One region of the Bradyrhizobium sp. 63_E2_N1_3 genome, then DNA from elsewhere that is predicted to be linked to it. Evidence: riboswitches for the same ligand, from Rfam matches in the RefSeq annotation. Region 1 holds a riboswitch; the other holds the start of a gene.
What was found. Region 1 has a riboswitch for cobalamin ahead of AB7531_RS30570 (energy-coupling factor ABC transporter permease). Riboswitches for the same ligand answer to the same signal wherever they lie in the genome.
Positions count from the first base shown of each region.

Region 1 (7,896 bases):
CGCAATGGCGCGAGCTTCCCATTCGCGTTTTGCCTGGTATCACAGCGATGCTGGCGGCAGCCGCGCGCGCTGGTGCGCCGCTCGGCCATGATTTCTGCGCGATCAATCTCTCGGACAATCTCAAGCCGTGGGCGGTGATCGAGAAGCGCCTGCGGCTGGCCGCGGAAGCCGATTTTGCCATTGCGATGTACAATCCGCGCTCGGCAAGCCGGCCGGAGGGTTTTGGCCGCGCGCTTGCGTTGTTGAAGGACGCCGGCTGCGGCGAGCGCCTCGTGATCTTCGCGCGCGCGATCAGCGCCGCCGATGAAAGGATCGAGACCGTCACGCTGAACGAAGCGACGCCTGAGATGGCCGACATGCGCACGCTGGTGATCGTCGGCAATTCGCAGACGCGCCGCGTCGGCCGCTGGGTCTATGCCCCGAGGCAGGCGCGATGACCGAGCCACTGCATGATCTCGGCCACGCTCTCAACCCGCTGGCGATCGGGCAACTCGGGCCGCGCGATCACGATCACGGGCAGGCCGAGCATGCGGGCCGCGTCGATCTTGGCGCGTGCGCCGTCGCCGCCGGAATTGCGGGCGACAATCCATGCGATGCCGCGCGTGCGCATCAACTCGAGCTCGCCGTCGAACGTGAACGGCCCGCGCGACACGATCACGTCCGCAGCGAAAGGCAGCGGTGCTTCGGGCGGATCGACGAACCGCAGCGTGTAGGTGTGCTGCGGCTTGCTCGCGAATGGCGCGATGTGCTGCCGGCCGATGGCGAGGAACATTTTTGCCGGCGTCTCGGGCAGCGCAGCGACCGCGGCGGTGACGTCGGCGACTTCGATCCAGTTGTCGCCGGGCGCCTTCGTCCAAGGCGCGCGCTCGAGCGCGATCAGCGGCGTGCCCGTTTGCGCGCACGCCTGGACCGCGTGGCGGCTCATCTCGGCAGCGAAGGGATGTGTGGCGTCGATCACATGCGTGATGCGCTCACCGCGAATATAGTCCGCAAGCCCGCTCACGCCGCCGAAGCCGCCGATGCGGGTCGGCAGCGGCTGATCGGCGGGCGCGCGAGTGCGACCGCCATAGGAATACACGGCGTCGATGCGCGCGCGTGCGACTTCCGCGGCGAGCAAGCTCGCATCGGCGGTTCCGCCCAGAATGAGGGCGCGCGTCATGGCTGATCCCTGGCTGACCATCATCGGTATCGGCGAAGATGGCCTTGCCGGGCTGTCCGAGGCAAGCCGAAAGGCGCTTGCCAAGGCAGAAACTGTTTTTGGTGGCGAGCGTCATCTCGCGCTTGCTGATGTGGAGGGGCGCGGTCGCCCGTGGCCGGTGCCGTTCGACGCAGACATCGTGGTGAGCTGCCGCGGCCGGCCGACGGTGGTACTCGCCTCCGGCGATCCGTTCTGGCACGGTGCCGGTGCAAGTCTCGCCGAGAAGCTCGATGCCAACGAGTGGATCGCGCATTCGGCGCCATCGACCTTCTCGCTCGCCGCCGCGCGGCTCGGCTGGCGCCTCGAAGCCATTGCCTGTCTCGGGCTTCATGCCGCGCCGTTCGAGCGTCTCGTGCCGTATCTGGCGCCCGGTGCGCGCATCATTTGCCTCATGCGTGACGGCAAGGCGGCCGGTGATCTCGCCAAATGGCTGAGCGAGCGCGGGTGGGGCGCCTCGGCGTTCTGGACTCTCGCCGCGCTCGGCGGGGCGCGCGAAAGCATCGCTGAGCATCGTGCCGACGGCTTTGCGGGCGATCTCGCCGAAAACCTGGTCGCAGTGGCCGTCGAGGCGAGGGGCGGGCAAGGCATTCCCCGCAGCTCCGGCCTGTCCGACGATCTCTTTGCTCACGACGGCCAGATCACCAAACGGCCGGTGCGCGCGCTGGCGCTCTCGGCGCTGGCGCCGCGTCCCGGCGAGCGGCTGTGGGATATCGGCGCGGGTTCTGGCTCGATCTCGGTCGAATGGGCGCTGTGCGGCGGGACGGCGAGCGCCATCGAGGCGCGCGAGGATCGTGCCGCGAATATCCGCAGCAATGCAACAGCGTTCGGATTGGCGCATCGGATCACCGTCATCACGGGGAGCGCGCCCGAAGCTCTTGCCGGACTGGAAGCGCCGGACGCGGTCTTCATCGGTGGCGGTCTCGATATCGAGATGTTCGATGCCATCTGGTCACGGCTTGTGCCGGGTGCTCGGCTCGTCGCGCATGCGGTGACGCTGGAAACGGAAGCGCTGCTCGGCGAGCTGCACCAGCGCCATGGCGGCGAGTTGATGCGGGTCGAGATTGCCCATGCCGCGCCGCTCGGCCGCTACCGGTCCTGGGAAGCGTCGCGGCCCGTGGTGCAATGGAGTGCGGTTCGATGAAAGTCGCCGGACTCGGATTCAAGAAGGATGTCACGCTGGCTTCGCTGCGCGAGGCGCTGCTGGCGGCCGGTGGTCCCGAGGGCCTTGCGGCGGTCGCGACTGTTAGCGACAAGGCGGAAGCGGAGCCGCTCAAACAGCTCGCGCGCGAATGCGGCGTGCCGATCAAGGCAGTCTCGGCTGAAGCGTTGGCTAACATCCACACGCCGACGCAGTCAAAACTCGTCGCGGAAAAGTTCGGCACGGGCTCGGTCGCTGAAGCCGCTGCGCTCGTTGCGGCTGGCCCTCGCGCGCGATTGATTGCGACGCGGGCGGTCTCGCGGGATCGCACCGCGACCGCCGCGATCGCGGAAGGAGACGGCGCATGACGGTGCACTTCATCGGTGCCGGGCCGGGCGCTCCGGATTTGCTGACGTTGCGCGGACGCGACTTGATCGCGGCCTGTCCGGTCTGCCTCTATGCGGGCTCGCTGGTGCCCGAGGGCGTGCTGGCGCATTGCCCGCCCGGCGCCCGCATCGTCAACACCGCACCGCTGTCGCTCGACGAGATCATCGCGGAGATCGCTGCCGCGCATTCGGACGGCAAGGATGTTGCCCGCTTGCATTCGGGCGATCTCGCGATCTGGTCGGCGATGGGCGAGCAGCTTCGCCGCCTGCGCGCGCTCGGTATTCCCTACACGGTCACGCCGGGCGTGCCGTCCTTCTCGGCTGCAGCAGCTGCACTAGAGGCTGAGCTGACGCTGCCCGGTCTTGCCCAGTCAGTGGTGCTGACGCGCACGCCGGGCCGCGCCAGCGCGATGCCTGAGGGCGAAAAGCTCGCAGCGTTCGCCGCCACCGGAGCGGTGCTCGCGATCCATCTGTCGATCCATCTGCTCGACAAGGTCGTCGCAGAGCTCACGCCGCATTACGGCGCGGATTGCCCCGTCGCGATCGTCTGGCGTGCGAGCTGGCCGGACCAGCGCATCGTTCGCGCCACGCTGGCGACGCTCGATGCCGCCGTCGGCACCGAGATGGAGCGCACGGCGCTGATCCTAGTCGGCAAGACGCTTGGTGCTGCGGATTTTGACGAGAGCCGTCTCTATGCCGTCGACTACGACCGCCGCTATCGGCCGGTCGGTGCCGATCCGCGCTTTCCGGAGGCATCGTGATGCCGGCAGGGCTCGTCATCTCCGCGCCGGCCTCCGGCGTCGGCAAGACCACGCTGACGCTGGCGCTGGCGCGCGCCTGGCGCAATCGCGGATTGAACGTGCAGTGCTTCAAGAGCGGGCCCGATTATATCGATCCCGCCTTCCATGCCGCTGCGACGGGGCGCGCTTCCGTCAACGTCGATAGCTGGGCGATGGATCGCGGGGCGATAGCTCATCTCGTCGGTCGCGGCACTGATGCCGATGTCGTGCTCGCGGAGGGCTCGATGGGCCTGTTCGACGGCGTCGCCGCGCGCGGCGTCTCCGGCACCGGCGCCACCGCCGACATTGCTGAGATGCTGGGCTGGCCGGTGCTGCTGGTGATCGATCCCTCCGGACAGGCGCAGACGGCGGCGGCGATCGCCGCAGGCCTTCGTGACTATCGCGCCGGTGTGCGCCTTGCCGGCGTGGTGCTCAACCGCGTCGCCAGCCCACGTCATGAAGATCTCGTGCGGCGTGCACTCAACGACGCCGGCATCGCCGTGTTCGGCGCGCTGCCGCGCCATGCCGAGATCAGCCTGCCGAAACGGCATCTCGGCCTGGTGCAGGCCGAGGAGCAGGCCGAGATCGGCAAGCTGATCGACGAAGCCGCGCGCTTCGTCGCCGAGCATGTCGATCTCGATGCGGTGCTGCGATCGGCAGCGAGCTGGTCGCCGCAACCGGCGGCAAACGGCATGAATGTGACGCCGCCCGGGCAGCGCATTGCGTTGGCCCGCGATGCCGCGTTCTCCTTCATCTATCCGCACATGCTGGAAGCCTGGCGCGCGGCGGGCGCCGAGATATCGACCTTCTCGCCGCTTGCCGATGAAGCGCCTGACGCGAGTGCCGATGTCTGCTGGCTGCCCGGCGGCTACCCTGAGCTGCACGCGGGGAAGATCGCGGCCAATGCTCGCTTTCGCGACGGTCTGCGTGCCTTCGCTGACAAACGGCCGGTGCACGGCGAATGCGGGGGCTACATGGTGCTGGGAACCGCTCTGACCGACGCCGACGGCGTCCGTCATGAGATGACGGGCCTGCTCGGACTGGAGACGAGCTTTGCCAAGCGCCGCATGCATCTCGGCTATCGTCTCGCTGCGCTCGCCGCGCCGATGCCGGGCCATCAGGCCGGCGCGCGCCTGCGCGGTCATGAGTTCCACTATTCGACGATTATCGCGCAGCCGGATACGCCGCTGGCGGTCGTGCACGATGCAACAGGCGCGGTCATCGCCGAGACCGGCTCGCGCCGCGGTCATGCCACCGGCACGTTCTTCCATCTGATCGCGGAGGATCGGTGAGCGGTTTTGTCACTTTCATCTCGGCCGGCCCCGGCGACCCGGAGCTCCTCACGCTCAAAGGTGCCGCGCGGCTGCGCGATGCCGACGTCGTGCTCTATGACGACCTCGCCTCCGGTGCGATCCTCGATCTGGCCCGGCCCGGCGCCAATCTCGTCGCGGTCGGGAAGCGGGCAGGGCGGCCCTCGACCAAGCAGCACCACGTCAACCGCCTGCTGGTCGACTATGCCGCGGCTGGTGTCCGTGTGGTGCGGCTGAAATCGGGCGATGCGGGTATCTTTGGCCGGCTCGAGGAGGAGCTGGAGGCGCTGCGCGAAGCTGGCATCGGCTACGAGATCATTCCCGGAATCACCTCGGCCTGTGTCGCCGCTGCGCAAGCCGGCATTCCCCTGACCCGGCGCCACACCTCGCGCCGGGTGCAGTTCGTGACCGGGGCCGATGTCACCGGCGAGCTGCCGCAGAATTTGAACTGGGCGGCGCTGGCTGATCCCGAAGCGACCACCGTGGTCTATATGGGCCGGCGCACCTTTCCGGCGCTTGTCGCAAAATTGATCGAGCACGGCCTCGCGCCTGATACCCCGGCGCTGTTCGCCGAATCCCTCGGTCGTCCCGACGAGCGGCTGGTCCGCACCACCATTGCCGAGCTGGCCGAGCAACTTGCGCGGGGCGGCGCTGCCTCGACGGCCGCCGTGATCCTGTTCGGCGCACTGGCCGGGGATTATCCGTCATGACCGTCCCGGCCGCCCTTCGCCCCTTGACGCCCGGCTGGCGAAAGGGGCACACAGGAGATGCATGGTGCTCGAGGCGGCGCAAACCGCCGGAGCATAATCGGGAATGGGGGTGGGCGGACAGTTGCGCCGCCCAAAACCCCAGCCGCCCCCGCGACTGTAAGCGGTGAGGGACTCCGATCAGCCACTGGGCCGCAAGGCCCGGGAAGGCCGGAGAACCCCAGTGAACCGCGAGCCAGGAGACCGGCCGTGCATGTCTTGTGGCCAAGGCCGTCGGGTGTGACGGCAGGAAGGAACTGAACCATGCATATCGAACCCGGAGTCGTATCGGGCGCCAAGCTCGTGTTGAGTTACGCAACCGGCATCGCCGTCGGCGGCGTTGCGCTGAAGCTCGCGGTCGAGACCGTGCGCGAGCAGGGCATCACGTCGTTCGCGGCGCGGACGCTCGCCACCACGGGCCTCGTGTTCGTCTTCTTCGAGATCCTGCCGCACTTCCCGGTCGGCGTCTCCGAGGTGCACTTCATCCTCGGCTCGACCCTGTTCCTGCTGTTTGGGGCAGCGCCCGCGGCCTTCGGCCTTGCGTTCGGACTGTTGTTCCAGGGCATCTTCTTCGAGCCGCCCGATCTGCCGCAATTCGGCATGAACGTCACCACGCTGCTGGTGCCGCTGTTCGGGATCCAGGCGATCGCCGCGCGGATCATTGCCCGCAACACCGCCTATGTCGATCTCAGGTATCGCCAGGCGCTGGCGCTTTCGACCACGTATCAGGCCGGCGTCATCGCCTGGGTCGCGTTCTGGGCGCTCTATGGCTCGGGCTTCGGTGCGACCAACCTCGTCAACATCGCGACCTTCGCGGCCTCCTACGCGCTCGTCATCGTGATCGAGCCGCTGGCCGACCTCGGTGTGCTGGCGCTGGCGAAGTCGCTGCGCGGCGTCACCGCGCCCGGCCTCGTTACCCCGCGTTTGCATAACGCGGCTTGAGAGAGACAAGCGAACGGGCGGCCGTGATGGCCGCCCTTCGCACTCACGATGCTCACGCTCTCCCTGATAGGCATCGGTTGCGGCGATCCCGAGCAGCTCACGCGCGCCGCCGTTCAAGCCATCAACGCGGCCGATCTCATCCTGATCCCGCGCAAGGGGACGGCGAAGTCCGATCTCGCAGATCTCAGGCGGACGATCTGCGCGGATGTGCTCACCAATCAAACGACGCGCATTGCCGAGTTCGATCTTCCCGTGCGCGATGCCGGTGAAGCGGATTATCACAAGGGCGTGGACGATTGGCACGAGGCCGTGGCCGCGGCCTGGTCGCAGACGATCGCCAGCCATCTCGGTGATGATGGCAAGGTCGCGCTGCTGATCTGGGGCGATCCTTCGCTCTACGATTCCTCGCTGCGCATTGCGCGGCGGCTCGATCCCTTGCCTGATATCGAAGTTGTGCCCGGCATCACCTCGATCCAGGCGCTGTGCGCGGCGCATGCGCTGCCGCTCAACGACATCGGCGAACCCTTCCTCGTCACGACGGGGCGCCGCTTGCGCGAGGGCGGCTGGCCGCAAGGCGTCGATACCGTGGTGGTGATGCTCGACGGCGGCACGGCGTTCCAGTCGCTCGATCCTGCGGGGCTGCACATCTGGTGGGGCGCTTATCTCGGCATGCCCGATCAGATCGTCATGTCGGGCGTTCTGGCCGAGATCGGCCCGCACATCATCGCCGCGCGACAGGATGCGCGCGAGCGGCACGGCTGGATCATGGACAGCTACATTCTCAAGCGCAGGCCGTAAGCGAGGCAGCATGCTCCCTGAATGGGTCACCCGGAAATGCCCCGATGTCTCCGCTGTCCATCGCGAGGCGGCGCTCGCGCGTCAGGCGCAACTGACGAAGCCGGCTGGCGCGCTCGGCCGGCTGGAGCAGCTTGCGGTCGAGCTTGCGGGCCTGCAGGCGACCGAGCAGCCGCGTGCCGCGCGGGTGCCGATCATCGTCTTCGCCGGCGATCACGGCATCGTCGCGCAGGGCGTGTCGGCCTATCCGCAAGGAGTGACCATCGCGATGATGGCGAATTTTGCCTCGGGCGGTGCCGCGATCTCGGTGCTGGCGCGTGAGCTTGGCTCAAACCTTGAGGTCGTCGACGCCGGTACGCTGGCACAGGAGGAGATGGCAGGAATCGTCACCGACAAGCCGCGCAGCGGCACGCGCGACTTCAGCGTGGAAGCCGCGCTCACCCCCACGGAGCTGGCATTCGCCTTCGAAGCCGGTCAGCGCGCAGTCGCGCGCGCAGACGCCGGCAGGCCCGATCTCCTGATCTTCGGCGAGATGGGCATCGGCAATACCACGACGTCGGCGGCGATTGCGGCGAGCCTGCTTGGCATCAGTGCCGAGGAGA
Region 1 is NZ_CP197235.1:6,380,878-6,388,773, reverse strand. Features, by position in the region: gene cobJ (precorrin-3B C(17)-methyltransferase) at 1-437, shown strand, start outside; gene AB7531_RS30600 (cobalt-precorrin-6A reductase) at 413-1,159, opposite strand; gene AB7531_RS30595 (bifunctional cobalt-precorrin-7 (C(5))-methyltransferase/cobalt-precorrin-6B (C(15))-methyltransferase) at 1,158-2,339, shown strand; gene AB7531_RS30590 (cobalamin biosynthesis protein) at 2,336-2,704, shown strand; gene cobM (precorrin-4 C(11)-methyltransferase) at 2,701-3,483, shown strand; gene AB7531_RS30580 (cobyrinate a,c-diamide synthase) at 3,483-4,793, shown strand; gene cobA (uroporphyrinogen-III C-methyltransferase) at 4,790-5,521, shown strand; cobalamin riboswitch at 5,567-5,784, shown strand; gene AB7531_RS30570 (energy-coupling factor ABC transporter permease) at 5,822-6,499, shown strand; gene cobF (precorrin-6A synthase (deacetylating)) at 6,548-7,297, shown strand; gene cobT (nicotinate-nucleotide--dimethylbenzimidazole phosphoribosyltransferase) at 7,308-7,896, shown strand, end outside.

Region 2 (7,896 bases), 230 kb from region 1:
GCAGAAGGTCGTGTTCGACCGCACCATGTATGGGCGCACGCTGATCGACGAGCCGCATCGCTCGCATTCATCGCGCTATGCGCAGCTGATCGAGGACGTGCGCAACGACATCACCCGTTTCGAGCCGTTCTTCGGCTCCGCGATCCGCGTCATCGATCTCGACAGGAAGCGCGATGCGACCATGGCGCGCGTCTCCGAGCTCTCGCCAAGGGAGAGGGACGATGCGGTCGCGCGCATGCAGGAGAACTCGCTGATCATCCAGTGGGTGCAGCTGTGCCTCGAGCAGCGCGTCTCGTCCTATCGCTGGGCGCTGGAGCGTCTGGTGATCCAGGCGCCCGACGGCATGGCCGCCGATGCCGACCGCCTGATCGGCGAACTCGCAGCCCAGACCGCCAATCCGCCGGTCGCGGCGCAGCCGCCTTACGGGCGCGCCGTGGTCACGAAGGGCTAGGACTTCCTGCGCTTGTTACGCCGTGGGCCGGTCCGATCCGGCTTTCGCCGCTGCCTCTGGAGCTTCCCGACAAACTCCTTCAGCGCATCCGCCAGCGGCTCTGACGCGCGGTAGGCGAGGCCGACCTCGCGTTTGACCCTGACCTCGATCTCGCGCACCGCGACATCAGGGTTGCCGCGCGCCACGCCTTCCGGGACGATGGCAATGCCGACGCCGGCCGCGACCAGCGCCATCGCCCAATCCTCCGATTGCGCGATCGCCGCGGTCTGCCTTCGTTGTGAGCTCCGACCGAAGAATTCGCTTTGCTCGCAATGGCAGCGGTCGATCAGAGGGACGCCGGCGAGATCGGCGGTCCGCAGCTTCTCCTTCAGCGTCAGCGGATGCGAGGGCGGAAGTGCGGCGACATAGCGCTCGCTCCACAGCGCGACGAAATGCTCGTCGGCGCGGAGCATGCTCTTCGAGATGATGCGCGCATCGGCGCGCTCGTCGCTGCCGACGAGGCGGAGCGCGATGTCGGTGCGCGCCGTCAGCGGCTTCAGCAGCGCGATCGTTCGGGGTATGTCGAGCGTGCGCATCAGTCCCAGCGTGACGGTGGTCTTCGTATTCGGCTTCCTGAACAGGCTGCGTGCGGCGTCCGCCTCGTCGATGATGCGGCGGGCCAGCGCATGAAACTGCTCGGCTGAGGCGGTCGGCGCGACGCCCTTCTTGTGCCGGATGAACAGGGTGGTGCCGAGCTCGGCCTCCAGATGGGTGATCGCGGTCGAGATCGACGGCTGCGACACGAAGCAAGCCCGCGCCGCCGCGGTCAGATTGCGCTCGCGGTACACGGCTGCGAAGTAGCGAAGCTCGCGGATGTCCATAGGATATGCCTAGAGATAGTATCAATATTCAATATTTTACCTATAGATCGCCCGGTGGCAAGAACGCCCTGCTCACAACAGCAGGAACGCGCCATGAAGATCCAGCACCTCAACACCGGCACGATGTGCCCCATGGGCCGCCGCCTTGTGAACGGCACGGGCGGCCTGTTCCAGCGCGCCCGCCTGGTCTGCCATTGCCTGCTGGTCGAGACGAGGGACGGACTCGCTCTGGTCGACACCGGCATCGGTCTCGGCGATATCGCAACGCCCGATCGGCTCGGGGGCCGATGGCTGCGCCAGACCGCGCCGAGGCTGGATCCGGCGGAGACGGCGGTCGAGCAGGTGAAGGCGCTCGGCTACTCGCCCAGCGATGTGCGCCACGTGCTGCTGACGCATCTCGACCGCGACCACGCCGGCGGCGTGCCGGACTTTCCCCATGCCGCGATCCACGTCCACCGCGCCGAATACGACATGGCGGTGCTGCGCAAGCCCGCGCCGCCCGAAGGGCGTTATGTCACGGGGCAGTGGAGCCATGGGCCGGGCTGGACATTCTATGGCGAGGCCGGCGAGGACTGGTTCGGCTTCAAGGGCGTGCGCGCGCTCGGCGACAAGGAAGCCGACATCCTGATGATCCCGCTCGCCGGCCACACACTCGGCCATTGCGGCATCGCGGTGCGATCAGGCGAGAAATGGCTGCTGCATGCCGGCGACAGCTATTTCCACCACGGCCAGCTCGACGCGTCGCCGCACGTGCCGCTCATGCTCGGCTATTTCCAGCGCCGCGGCGACATGGATCGCAAGATGCGGATCGCCAACCAGGCGCGGCTGCGCGCGCTGAAGCTGAACCACGGCGACCGCGTGAGCATCGTCAACAGCCACGATCCCGTCGCCTATGAAAGCTGCCGCTGCGCTGCGCATTAGGGTGTCGAAGCCGGGCCGCCGGTTATGCGCCCGAACGCACTGCTTGAGTCCGGAGCAAGCGGTGCTTCACCGTTCGGGCGATTGCCGCCGGCGCGTCGTCGGGAATCGCAAAGCATGAGCTCGCGTTGATTTCGCACAGGACGTAGGTGTCGGTACCGGCGGCGTCGCGGGGCCCGTACAGGAAGTCGGCGTCCCAGATCACCGGCAGCGACGGTTCGTCGATGCCGAGCGTGTCCATCAGCTGCGGCGTCCATTCGTCCTCCATCGATCTTCGGAGCGCCTGGAATTGCGGAGCATCGGGTCCGTGCATGATCCGTGGGCCCGGCTGCGCCTCAGGTGCGTCGGGGCCTTCCGGCGGCGGGATCAGCGCCTTGATCAATTGATGCCCGAAGCCCACGACCTCAGCGCCGCTCATGTAGCAGCGGATCATGCCGTCGGGCAGGCGGGGTTGGAACGCCTGGTCGATGATGCAGCCGCCCCATCCGAAATACGGTTCGCAGCGGGCGAGCAAGGCATCGAGCGGCATGTCCTCGGGTAGACTGCCGCGTTGGGCATGCAGCACGCGAACCATGGCGTCCGCGTTGGGCAGGGCCTCCACCTTCCACACCCCTTGGCCACCATTGCCGCGATTTTGCTTGAGCACGCGCGGACCGTTCGCCTGAAGGCGCGAAGGAAATTCGGCGCGGAAGCTTGCGGCGGTGTCATAGCGATGCGTGTCGGCTCCCCAGCCGAGATGACGCGTTCGGTAGAGCACGTCCTTGACGCCCATCTTCAGGATCACGTCGGGATGTGCGCTCACCCATGGCCCTTGCGCCGCAACGTCGCGAAGCAGCGGGTCGAGGGCCTCGCGCGTCTTGCCCTGATGGATCGGATCGACCCAGACGAGCACGCCATCGACGGCGAGCAGTTGATCGCGGACGGCGTCGGCGAAGATCTCGTCGTAGATCACCGGCCGGGCTTCGATGCCGACCGCGGCGAGTGCTTCGAAAACGCGGACGAAGCGGCTGTTTTGTGCCGTCGTGTCCCGGCGCGCGGCAGCGTCGCCGCGGGAGAGGATGGCAACGGTAGGGCGGAGAGGAGGGTGGCGTTCGGTATCCATGCGCAAGCTCCACGAATGGCGTGCTGCGCAGAGCTTGGACCGAGGTCTCACGGGGAGTCTGCTTCGTCCCCACGCCGATCAATCTACGTGAGATCGTCCGGCCGTTGCAAGATGGTGTTTGTGCGGTTCCATCCAGACGGCGAACGCTTCGCGCGCGCCGCTACGGTGGCGGAGGATAGCGGTCGAATGTCGGCAGTTCGTGCGCGCGCTCCATCCATCGAAGGCGCTCTGCGACCTGGATGTGCATCGTCGCCGGTACGGCATCGGGATCGTCGTAGGTCGCGCTCTGGACGTCGATGACCCCGGGTAACATGTCGGCATTGACATAAAACAGGCCGGTTCCGCAGTCGCCGCAAAAGTGCCGCCAGGCATGTTCCGAGGAGTGATACACCTTGGGCTCGCCCTTGGTCACCTTGACGGCATCGTCCGCGTACATCGTCCAGCCGACGACGGGAGCGCCCGCGTGAAGCCTGCAATCGCGGCAGTGACACAGCGCGTGCACGATCGCTTCGCCCTCGACCTGATAGCGGATTGCGCCACAGTGACAACCGCCGGTGATGGTGCTCATGCGTTCCTCCCGATGGAAGCGAGGTTTCGTTGATCGATAGCTCTCGAGACCCGCGGCTTCAACGGCGCAATCGATTTGCGATTGCGTCCTACTGTCGCGTGACACCTCCCGCCACGGCGCGGACGAGGTGATCCGCGACTACCACTTGAACGAAGCCGCGACCTCGTAGCTGCGCGGCGCGCCCAGGATGATCTGGTCGGTGTAACCCGGATCGCCCCAGGCCGCGTAGAGCTTGTTGGTCAGGTTCCTCACGCGAAAGCTGATCCGGGTCTGGTCGACGCCCGGGAAATAGGCTTTTGGAATATCGACGAACGCGTATGCGTCGAAGATCGTGTAGGCGTCCATCGTGACCAGATTGTCCTGGAAGTTGAAGCGGTCGCCGACGTGACGGACGAGGCCGCCGATCTCCACCGGCAGCTTCGTGTCGAAGCGATAGGAGGCGCCGGCGTTGGCGATGAAGTTGGGAACGTTGGGCGGCGTCTTGCCCGAATAGGACTGGAAGTCGCCATTGCCGTCGACATAGGTGAAGTCGATGAAGCGCGACTGCACGAAGGCGACGTTGCCCCATAGTTTCAGGCCCGCGACCGGATTGACCGCGGCGGCAATCTCGACGCCCTTGGAGGCCATCTTGCCGGCGACGTTGAAGAGGATGCCGCTTTCGGGGACGTAGACGTTCTTGCGCTCGATGTCGAAGGCCGAGAGCGTGGCCTCCGCGCGCTTGTCGGCCGACAGCAGCTTCACGCCGGTCTCGTAGGTTCGCGACGTCGTGAGCAGCAGCGGCGTCGTGGGCCTGAGGATGAAGATGTTCGCGACCGTCGGGTCCGCCGCCGTCGCGTACTGGCCGTAAAGCATCACGCCGGGCGCGATGTCCCAGGTGTAGCCGATGCGTCCGGTGACCGGATTGAACGTCTTCGAGAAAGGATAGCTGGCTTTCAGGAGGCCAGTCTCGTCGAAGCGGGTCCGCGACAGCTCGATATTCTCAAAACGGATGCCGCCGATCAGCGCGAAGGTCGAGGTCAGCTTGAGCCGGTCCTCGAACGACAGCGAGGTGGTGTCGAGATGGGTGTAGATCTTCTCGTCGCTGCGCGGGCCGTAGAGGCCGCGGTCCGGATTGAGGAGATCGACGTAGTCATTGAAGAACAACGTGTCCTGCGAGACGTTGAACTGGTTGCTGCTCGCCGCCACGGTGGCGACGAAGCGATTGTCCATTCCGGCGACGTTGGAATTGACGGTGAGGTCGGTGATGTTGCCGTAGAGCCGCTGCGCGTGATCGAGCGCCAGGCGCTCGCGGTAGATGCTCTGCGCGCCTGCGAAATTGCCTACGGTCTGGTCGAACGACGAGATCTCGTTGTTGAACCAGTGCCGGTGGGCGTCATAGCCGTAGACTTGGCTTTTCAGCGAGATGTTGTTGGTGATGTCCCATTGAAAGCCGCTGCGCAGCCAGAGCTCGTTGGCGCCGCTGTGATTGTCGAGCACGTTGTAGTTCGTGGTCAGCGTGCGCGCGTCGATGGTGACCGGGACCGGCGTGCCGCCGCCGAGGTAATAGTTGCTCCAGACGCCGGACACGATGCCGTACGTCGGCACGATGCCCGGCGCGTTCGCCGGCACCAGCGGCGTCCCCCAGTAGAAGCGGTCGTTGTCCTGCCTGTATTCGGTTGCGCCCCAGATCTTCAGGTTCTCGTTGACGCGATAGTTCAGCTGGCCCGAGACGTTGCTGAGCTTCGAATAGGTGTCGTCGATAAAGCCCTTGTTGTTGAAATGGCTGATATCGAAGCGGTAGTCGAGGCCGTTGATCAGCGTGCTGCCGCCCGATCCGTAACCGGCGCGATAGCCGTTGAAGGAATCGTAGGAGGTGAAGGCGTCGTTGACGATTGGTCCGGTGTGCGGCGCCTTGTTCACGTAGTTGATGGCGCCGCCGGTCGCACCGAGGCCCGCCACCAGCGAGTCCGGTCCCTTGATGATCTCGACCTGCTGGAGGCCAGCCACGTCCATGGGACGGCCGGTCATGGTCGACGGCCCGATCGGGATGCCGTTGTAGAGCGTGGAGATCTGGTCGCCGGAAAAGCCACGCATCGAGAAGATGGCGGGCGCGCCGGGCGCATCGCCGCCGGTGACGCCGACTGCAGCCTTGGCGACGTCGGTCGTGGTCCGGATGCCCAGGTCCTGCATCGTCCGCTGACTGATGACCTCGACGGTCGCCGGCATCTCGCGCGCCGTGATGCCGAGCCGGGAGCCGACATCGGTGACGGCTGCCGTGTTGAGCGGCGTCTGCACCGGGCCGCTCGGAGCTTGCGTGGCCGGAACGGCGACAGCAGGGGCGCCACGATTGCGTCCCGCGGCGCGCCGGGCGGCGCGCTGCTTCTGAGTGCCGGGGCTGACGGCAGGAGCCTGTCGCGGCGCAGGCGGCGACACGATCACCGGGCCGACCTCCCGGGAGCGGTTGTCCTGCGCCGCGCTTTGCGCGAGCGCCGCGGACGACAAGGACACCGACGAGAGCAGAGTAATCAGGAAAGCACGCGATAACGCTGGCCTTGCGCCAGCACGGAAATGAAAATGTTGCACAACAACGCTCTGCGGCGACGCAAACAAACCGTCACCGCGGTTGCCTTAGTCATCCACCTTCGCCCCAGGCGGCGGATGCACCGGCTACTTGTCCGACATCAGGGCACCCCGCCCAATGCGTTCGCGCGTGACCATGGCTGGCAGCAGGTTTCCTGGCTCGCGGGTCATCGCCTTCGACCACCTTCCCAGAGGCCCAAGCGGGGCTCCAGTGGTTTGTTTGGTCGTCGACTATCCGCCTACAGTTGCGGGGGCAGCCGCGGAATTGCCCACTGAGGTGGACGCACCGCATTCCCTTGAAGAGTCCTTGCGGACACTACCGATCACGAAACTGGCATCAGGGGATGAGCGCGTCAACATCCGCGCGGGCTGCTGGACGGGCTGGTCGGTCGATGGTGGCCTTGTGTTGCTGTTTTGCACGATAGTCCGAAGGACCGCGTCGAAACGTCCAACCCGGCCTCCGGACCAGCCTGGGTAACGAACGCTTGACCACGATCAATGACTGCCTTTGGTGCCCGAATATGCTACTGAGGCCGAGTTCCGGCCTGACAAAGTAAGTCGATATTGATGCAGTTCGTCCGTACCATCCTGGCAGTCGCCATCGCCATATCCTTGGCGATGCTGCCGGTTGGCGCGTCCGCGGCGAACCTCGCAATGTCGTCGGATGGCATGCAGACGGCCATGCACATGAGCGGCGACGCCGACATGTCGATGGACGATTGTTGTCCCGACATGAAGGGAACAGGCTCCCATAGCGGCGGCTACAAGTGCGGGATGGGCTTCTGCTGCGTCGGTGGGATCATCGCGCTCGGTGATGTCAGGCCCGTGGCGTTCGAGCGTCTCGCCGTCATGGCCAGCACGTTGGCTATTCCCCCGGATCAGGTCGTTTCCTTCCGCGGCGGCAGTCCTCCTTTCCGACCTCCTCGAATCTGATCTCGCAAAGCCCGAGACGCGAGCGGCATGCCTGCTCGCGACGACGACTGACGTGCGCGCTTCACGCGCCACGGCGAAAGATCAATTCATGAGGACAAGACAATGCTTTCCAAAATCCGCACCGCGGCTCTCGCCGCCACCCTTTCGCTTGCCGCTTCAGCCGCGATGGCGGGCGCGGGCGACTACGCCTTCGAGCCCGTCACTCCGCAGATGAGGAAGGGCGAAGACGTCACGCTCGCCGTTCGCCTGACGAACAAGCAGTCCGGCAAGCCGATACCGGACGCAGTCATCTTCAAGACCCGCCTCGACATGGCCCCGGACGGGATGGCCGAGATGGAATCGGCGGTCGCGCCGCTGCCGTCCAGGGAGCCTGGTGTGTACGCCTTCAAGACGGACCTGCCGATGGCTGGCCGCTACCAGATGACGCTGTCCGTGAAGGTGCAGGGCGAACCGGAGACCGTCACCGGCAAGGTGATCGTCACGGCGGTCAAGTGAGCGTTCGGGC
Region 2 is NZ_CP197235.1:6,610,741-6,618,636, reverse strand. Features, by position in the region: gene AB7531_RS31585 (hypothetical protein) at 1-451, shown strand, start outside; gene AB7531_RS31580 (LysR family transcriptional regulator) at 448-1,311, opposite strand; gene AB7531_RS31575 (MBL fold metallo-hydrolase) at 1,405-2,232, shown strand; gene AB7531_RS31570 (Cj0069 family protein) at 2,255-3,331, opposite strand; gene AB7531_RS31565 (GFA family protein) at 3,492-3,899, opposite strand; gene AB7531_RS31560 (TonB-dependent receptor) at 4,038-6,386, opposite strand; cobalamin riboswitch at 6,587-6,794, opposite strand; gene AB7531_RS31555 (hypothetical protein) at 7,026-7,391, shown strand; gene AB7531_RS31550 (FixH family protein) at 7,494-7,886, shown strand.
Region 2: it holds a riboswitch for cobalamin, as region 1 does, so the genes downstream of both, AB7531_RS31560 (TonB-dependent receptor) here and AB7531_RS30570 (energy-coupling factor ABC transporter permease) in region 1, are expected to answer to the same signal.